One region of the Caulobacter sp. SSI4214 genome, then DNA from elsewhere that is predicted to be linked to it. Evidence: riboswitches for the same ligand, from Rfam matches in the RefSeq annotation. Region 1 holds a riboswitch; the other holds the start of a gene.
The links. A riboswitch is a leader RNA that binds a small molecule or an ion and turns the genes downstream of it on or off. The one in region 1 is predicted to bind cobalamin.
Positions count from the first base shown of each region.

Region 2: linked by a shared signal. The riboswitch ahead of cobO (cob(I)yrinic acid a,c-diamide adenosyltransferase) and the one ahead of FCU40_RS11045 (TonB-dependent receptor) in region 1 are both predicted to bind cobalamin.

Region 1 is NZ_SZWJ01000030.1:23,163-26,563, reverse strand. Features, by position in the region: gene FCU40_RS11045 (TonB-dependent receptor) at 1-1,513, opposite strand, end outside; cobalamin riboswitch at 1,657-1,847, opposite strand; gene cobU (bifunctional adenosylcobinamide kinase/adenosylcobinamide-phosphate guanylyltransferase) at 1,885-2,403, shown strand; gene FCU40_RS11035 (MFS transporter) at 2,524-3,401, shown strand, end outside.
Region 2 is NZ_SZWJ01000005.1:34,169-37,569, reverse strand. Features, by position in the region: gene FCU40_RS02605 (PaaI family thioesterase) at 1-161, shown strand, start outside; gene FCU40_RS02600 (DUF1636 domain-containing protein) at 158-562, opposite strand; gene cobO (cob(I)yrinic acid a,c-diamide adenosyltransferase) at 559-1,185, opposite strand; cobalamin riboswitch at 1,216-1,401, opposite strand; gene FCU40_RS02590 (esterase-like activity of phytase family protein) at 1,432-2,943, opposite strand; gene FCU40_RS02585 (Nramp family divalent metal transporter) at 3,123-3,401, opposite strand, start outside.

The sequences.
Region 1 (3,401 bases):
GGAAGGTCCCGCCCGGCGCGCACAGCGGATCGGTCGAACCGCTGGAGCACGAGAAGAAGCGGATCTCGTTGTCGGCTTCGCGGTGGAACCAGGTCGCCGAGGCCTTCACCTTGCCGCCCAGGAACCGCTGCTCGATGCCCGCGTCCCAGCTGTCGAACTCTTCCGGCGACAGCGCCTGATTGCCGTATTGGCTGAACAGCTCGTAAAGGCCCGGCGCGCGGAACCCCTGGCCGAAACTGGCGCGCAGCACCGTTGCGCCGTCGTTCAGCGACCAAGCGGCGGCGGCCTGGCCCAGGGTATGCGAGCCATAGGTGTCATGGTCGTCGTAGCGGAGGCCGGCGGTCAGGGTCAGGCCTTTGGCCACCTCGGCCCGCAGCTGGCCGTAGACGCTATCGACGCCCACCCGACCCGTGCCAAAGGCGGGGTTTGGCTTCGACGTCGTGGGCGAGCGGGTCCGCATCGTGGACTTCTCGTGCTCGGCCCCGAAGGTGGCGGTCCAGGCGTCGTTGATCGCGAAGACGCCTTGATATTCCCAGCGCCTGTTCTTGCCGGCCGCGTCGAAGGTCAGCGGTTGGATCAGCAGGACGGGGTTGTAGTTCTTGCGGTCGGTGTCGGTGTAGGCGTAGCCGACACGATTGTTCCAGCGGCCGTCCAACAGAGCGAAGTTCAGGCCGCTATAGACCACCAGCTCCTTGGTGCGGCCGAACTCGGCGTCATCGACATTGAAGCCGTCGAAGGCGTTCTTGCCCCGCGAATAGACCGAGCGGATCTCGGCCGAGACGTTGTCGGCCAGTTGTACGCGCAAGCGGCCCGAGGCGCCAGCGTTGTGGTAGCCGTCCGTCTCGGTTCCGTACTTGTAGGCCGAGACCCCGTCGGTGGTGTAGTAGCCGCCGGCCACGCGCCAGGTGACCTTCTCGCTGGCGCCGCCGAGGCCAGCGCGCAGATAGCCGGTCTTGCGCGCGCCGCCTTCGACGTCGATCGAGCTCTCGAAGGGCTTGGTCGGGTCGGCGGTGACGATATTGACCACGCCGCCGATGGCTTGGCTGCCCCAGAGGGTGGACTGGGCGCCGCGCAGCACCTCGATGCGCGAGATATCGCCGACCAGCAGGTTGCCGCTGTTGAAGCCGCCCTGCGTCGAGGACGGGTCGTTCAGCTTGACGCCGTCGATCAGCACCACGGTGTGCTGGGTCTCCGCGCCCCGGATATTCAGGCTGGTGGTCTCGCCCGTCCCGCCGTTACGCGTGAAGCTGACGCCCGGCTGCTGAGCCAGCAGTTCGACGACCGAGATCGCCTGGCTGGCCTCGATGGCGGGCTGGGTAAGGACGGTCACCGACGCGCCGACGGTCTGGATCGGCTGAGCGGTGCGCGTCGCGGTGACGACCAGTTCGGCGACGCCGTTGGCGCCGGCCTTGCCGGCGACGTCGGCTTCGGGCGCCTTTTGCTCGTCGGCCATGGCGGGGCCGGCGGCGAGGAGGGTCGAAAGGGCGGTTGAGCAGAGAAGCGCTCGGATCATGGTTTTCATTCCCGTTCTGAACGACCCGCGCGCCGACGCGACGCACCCGCGCCGTTGGAGGCGACGCGAAGGCGTTGGACCGGCGCGCGGTCCTGACTGCCGTTTCTCGGGAGATCCCGTTCGTTCGGCGCACCCCGGCCGAGCGATGAACGACCGCGTCGGGCAGGTCTCCTGGCTCGCGGGTCAAGGCTCTGGGCGTCGCCTTCCCAGGATCCGAAGATCCCAGTGGCCTATGACGCTTGAACTCGCCGCTTACAGTTGCGGGGGCAGCCGAGGTCTTGCACCTCGTTCCCTTTTGATCCTCTTTCGAGGAACCTGACGCACCGCCAGCCCTAACGGTTGCGCCGCGAAGCGTCAATTGTGGAGCTGACATGACCGCGACCCTGGTTCTGGGCGGGGCCCGCTCGGGCAAGAGCGCCTTCGCCCAGCGGGCGGCCGAAGGCGCGGCGATCGGCGCGCGTCCGGTTCTGATCGCGACGGGCCAGGCCTTCGACGACGAGATGGCGGAGCGGATCGCGCGTCACCAAGCCGACCGAGGCGATTCGTGGATGACCGTGGAGGCGCCGCTCGACCTGTCCGCGGCCCTGGCCGCCCTCCCCGCCGACGGCGTGGCCGTGGTGGATTGCCTGACGCTTTGGCTGTCGAACCTGATGCTGGCCGACCAAGACGTCGCCACGGCGACGGGGGCGTTGCTCAAGGCGGTCAGCGCTTGTGAAGCGAGACTCTGGCTGGTCAGCAACGAGGTCGGTCTAGGCATCGTCCCCGAGACGCCTTTGGGTCGCCGCTTTCGCGACGAGGCTGGGCGATTGCATCAAGATTTGGCGCGCGCGGTCGACGAAGTCTTCTTCATCGCGGCGGGGCTGCCCCTTCGCCTGAAGCCGGCCGCTTAGGCCGCGTCGAGGCGCAAGCGCGGTGGAAAGAGGCTGGCGCTCGACGCGAAAGGCTCGCACACTCGTTTGAAACAGCCGTCGAACATCAGTGCGTTCCAAGCGGCCAGGGAGGAGTAAGCCATGACCGACCGACGCCCCTCGTGGGCTTTGGCCGCCTTCGCGACCCCGTGCATCCCGATCGCCGCGATGGGCCTGCCGCTGGTGGTCTACCTCCCGGAGTTCTACGTCAGCTCGCTGGGTCTTTCGCTGAGCGCAGTGGGCGCTGCGTTCCTGGTGGTCAAGCTGGTTGACATCTTCTTCGACCCCATCCTGGGCGGAATGATGGACCGCACGCGGACAAGGCTGGGGCGTTTTCGTCCCTGGCTGATCGCGGGCACGCCGGTCATCGTCGCGGGATCCTATTTCCTGTTCATGGCCCAGCCCGGCGTCGGTCCCGTCTATCTGTGGTTTTGGCTGGTCGTGGTCTATGGCGGCTACTCGATGGTGGTGCTGTCCCAGACCGCCTGGGGCGCGGTGCTATCCAGCGACTATCAGCAACGCTCGCGGGTCTATGGCTGGTGGCAGGCCGGCAATGTGGTCGGGATGATCCTGGTCCTGTGCCTGCCGCCCATCGTCACCGGGGTCTTCAAGGGCGATCATCTAGCCAGCGTCCAGGCCATGGGCTGGTTCGTCGTCATCCTGGCCCCGCTCAGCACCCTGCTGGCCACCACCCTGGTCGGCGAGCCCGAAGCGCCCAAGGTGGTTCACAAGGCCGGCCTGCGAGAATACGCGGCGCTGTTCAAGCGTCCGTCGGTGCGCCTGCTGCTGACCGCCGACATCCTGATGGGCTTGGCGCCCGGCATCGCCGGCTCGCTGTTCATCTTCTTCTTTGAACGCATCAAGCACCTGGACAAGACCCAGTCCGGCGTCCTGCTTCTGGTCTATTTCGTGGCCGCCCTGGCCGGCGCTCCCATCTGGCCGTTCCTGGCCAAGCGTCTGGGCAAGCACCGGGCGCTCTC
Region 2 (3,401 bases), on a different contig from region 1:
TAGAGGCCCGGGTGGTGGCCCAGACGCGGCGGCTGATCACCGCGCGAGCTGAATTCCGCCGCAAGGATGGAATGCTGATCGCCGAAGCAACGGCCCAGCAGATCGTGACGCCCTTCGATCAATGGCCGGTCGAGCGGGCGGCCGTGGAGGGACTGACCTAATCCGCCACGAGCTTCCCCGCCGGCGGCACGCGGACGATGAAGTGGCCCTTCACGCCCTCTGGCCACTGACGGTAGGGCACCACGCCCTCGTCGCTGGCGGCATAGGCCACGGCGTAGTCGATGATCGCCCGCGCGGCCTCCGCCGTCGGTTCGAACCGGCCCAGGACATAGCCGATCTTGCCCGGCGCTCGCAGATGGATCGAGCAGTGCTGGCCGCAGTTGAACAGGCACGGCATCTCCTGCACCGCCACGCCCGTACCCGCCGCCGCCTCGCGCAGGGCGGCGGCGAGCAGCGCCCCGCCTCGCGCGCCATCGGGCGTCTCGCGCGCCTCGGCGGAGACGCGGCAGGTGTTGCAGACCACCACCGCCGGGCCGTCCTCGGCCTCGCGCAGGACGCTCAAAACTCGATCCCCGCCTGAGCCTTCACGCCGGCGCGGAACGGGTGCTTGACCTGGGCCATCTCGGTGACGAGGTCGGCGGCCTCGATCAGCGCGTCCGGCGCGTTGCGGCCGGTGATCACCACGTGCTTGCCCTCTGGCCGCGCGGTCACGACCTCCAGCACCTCGGCCAGCGGCAGGTAGTCGTAGCGCAGGATGATGTTCAGTTCGTCGGCGATGACCATGTCCCAGTCGTCGGGATCGAGGATGCGGGCCTTGATAACCTCCCAGGCCTCGCGGGCCACGGCGATGTCGCGGGCGCGGTCCTGGGTGTCCCAGGTGAAGCCCTCGCCCATCGGCCGAAACTCGACCTGATCGGCGAAGGCGTCGAACACCACCTTTTCGCCGGTGGTCATCGCGCCCTTGATGAACTGGATGATGCTGACCCGATGGCCGTGCCCGATGGCGCGGCAGGCCATGCCCAAGGCCGCCGTCGTCTTGCCCTTGCCCGCCCCGGTGTGGACGATGAGCAATCCCTTCTCGATGTTCTTCTCGGCCATCAGCTTGGCCCGAGCCGCCTGGATGGCCTTCATCCTGGCGTTATGACGCGCGTTCTTTTCAGCCTCGTCCAGCGGTGCTTCGTTCATCGTCCGTCCTTCGCCGGACACCCCGCCGGCAAGCGTTGATGTGACGAAGGCCGGTCTCCTGGCTTACGCCCTCCTGTCGCGGCGCCTTCCCAGGATCTCTCCCAGTGGCGTGTGCCGCGACGATCGACGGACGATCACAGTTGCGGGGGCAGCCGCGGATTGTCACCGCGTTCCCGGAGGCCTTGCGGCCTCCATGCCTTCCCCTCCCGCGTAGGCGCGCCTGGCGGGAGGGTCAAGCGTCGTGCGTCAGTTGGGCAGCGTCAGGCGGTAGACGAGGATCAGGCTGTCGTTGTCGCCGACCCCGCCTTCGCCCTTCAGCGACGCGTCGAAGTCGACGCCGTTGACGCGGCCTTTCGCGGTCTGGAAGTCGTTGTCGCTGCCGACGAACAGGAAGACGTCTCGCGGCGCGGCCGGATCCAACGCCGGCGCCAGGGCCATGGCCTCCAGCTTTTCGGGCAGGCTGGTCGGGGTCGAAGGCTTGGTGTCCAGGTTCTGGCCGAACCGGGCGAGTTGCACTGGGTTGAGGATGTTGACCAGCTCGGCCTGGGCGGCCGGCTTGATATTGGCGTTCAGGACGCCGTCCTTGGCCACCGGCTTGACGTCCTGGTCATAGGGCGCGCCCGCCAGGTTGGTCGCGGCCGACACATCCACCAGCAGGATCGACTTGAACACCGTCCCTCGTCCGTCCTCGCGGCCTCGACCATTGCTGTCGCGCGACAGCACCAGGAAGCGATCGCCGCTCAGGGCCAGCATCTCGGACTGCGCCGCCGTGCCATTAGCCGGCCCGCCATCGCCATTCTCACGGACGACGGGCAGTTGCAGCACGTAGTCGCCGATCGGCGTCTTGGGCGTGCGGGTCTTCGAGATATCGTAGACCAGGATCCGCGTGTTGTTGCGCGTGGCCTTGCCTTCGCCGGAGTCCTGGATCGTGGCGCTCTGCAGGATGGTGATCAGGCGCGTCCCGTCGGGGCTGACCGCCACCGCCTCCAGGCCTTGGTTGTTGCGGCGACCGGTGGTCGGCGGCTTTTCGGCGTTGAAGTTCAGCACGCCGTTGGTGATCGGCTTCAGCGCCGGAACCGTCTCGATCGCGCCGATCTGCAGGCCGGTCTTGTCGAACAGATAAAGGCCCGCGGCGTACTCGTCCGAGACGTAGAAACTCCCGTCCGGCAGATAGGCCATGCCCTCGCTGTCGAGGCTGATCTTGCCCGCACCCTCGCCGCTGGCGGGCGACGGATAGTGTATACCGTCGCGGACGATGACGTTGTCGCCGGGGTCCTTGCCGGTGAACGGCTGGCCAGTCTGGTCCTTCAGCAGGAAGCCGCCGGTCGGGACGATGACCAAGCCCTTGCCTTCATACAGGGTGACGTCGTGGATGTGGACGCGGTTGGCGTAGTCCGTCGTGCCCTTGACCGAGCCGACGTCGTTGGGGCCGCGGTCCGGCAGGGTCTGGATGACGCCCGAATAGGAACCGTCGGCGTTCTTCTTCCACTGCTTGACATCCAGCGCCATGCTGGAAAAAGAGCCTAGCGTGTCGCCGTTGAAGTCCCGCGTCGCGGCGGGAACGCGGCCGACGGCCACCAGCCCGTGGTTGACATAGGTCTTGCCGCCAAACGTAACCGTGACGTCGCCCGGGCTCATGTCCCGATGCGGCGTCAGATAGCTTGGTGCCTGGGCGAGAGCCGCCCCGGTCGCCAGCGGCGCGCAGAGGCCCAGGGCGAGCGCGCCCGCGACGATTCCAGCCAGACGAGCGCGCGACATCGGATATTCCCTACTGGAAGCGATAGCGAACCGTGGCGCCCACGGTGCGCGGGTTGCCCTTAGGCCTTCCCCGACAAGTTCCGCGCCCGGACCTGGACGTCAAGGCCGCGCCACGGCGCTTCGCTGTTAAGGCCTTCCCGCGTATGTTTTGTGACGCTCGACGGTCGAGGACGGCGCGCTCACCCCGTGGCCATGGCCGCGAACATGGCCAGGGTCGCGGCGGCCATGACGGCCGTGGCCAGCCAGCCGAAGCTCTTCAAGGCGGGACCGGCGATGAACCGGCCCATCTGATCCCGTCGGGAGACGACCACCATCATCACAACCATCATCGGCACGGCGATGACGCCATTGATCACCGCGCTCCAGAACAACGCCTGGATCGGATCGATGCGCAGCAAATCGATGCCGACGCCCAACAACGTCGCCGCGCCGATCACGGCGTAGAATCCGACGGCTTC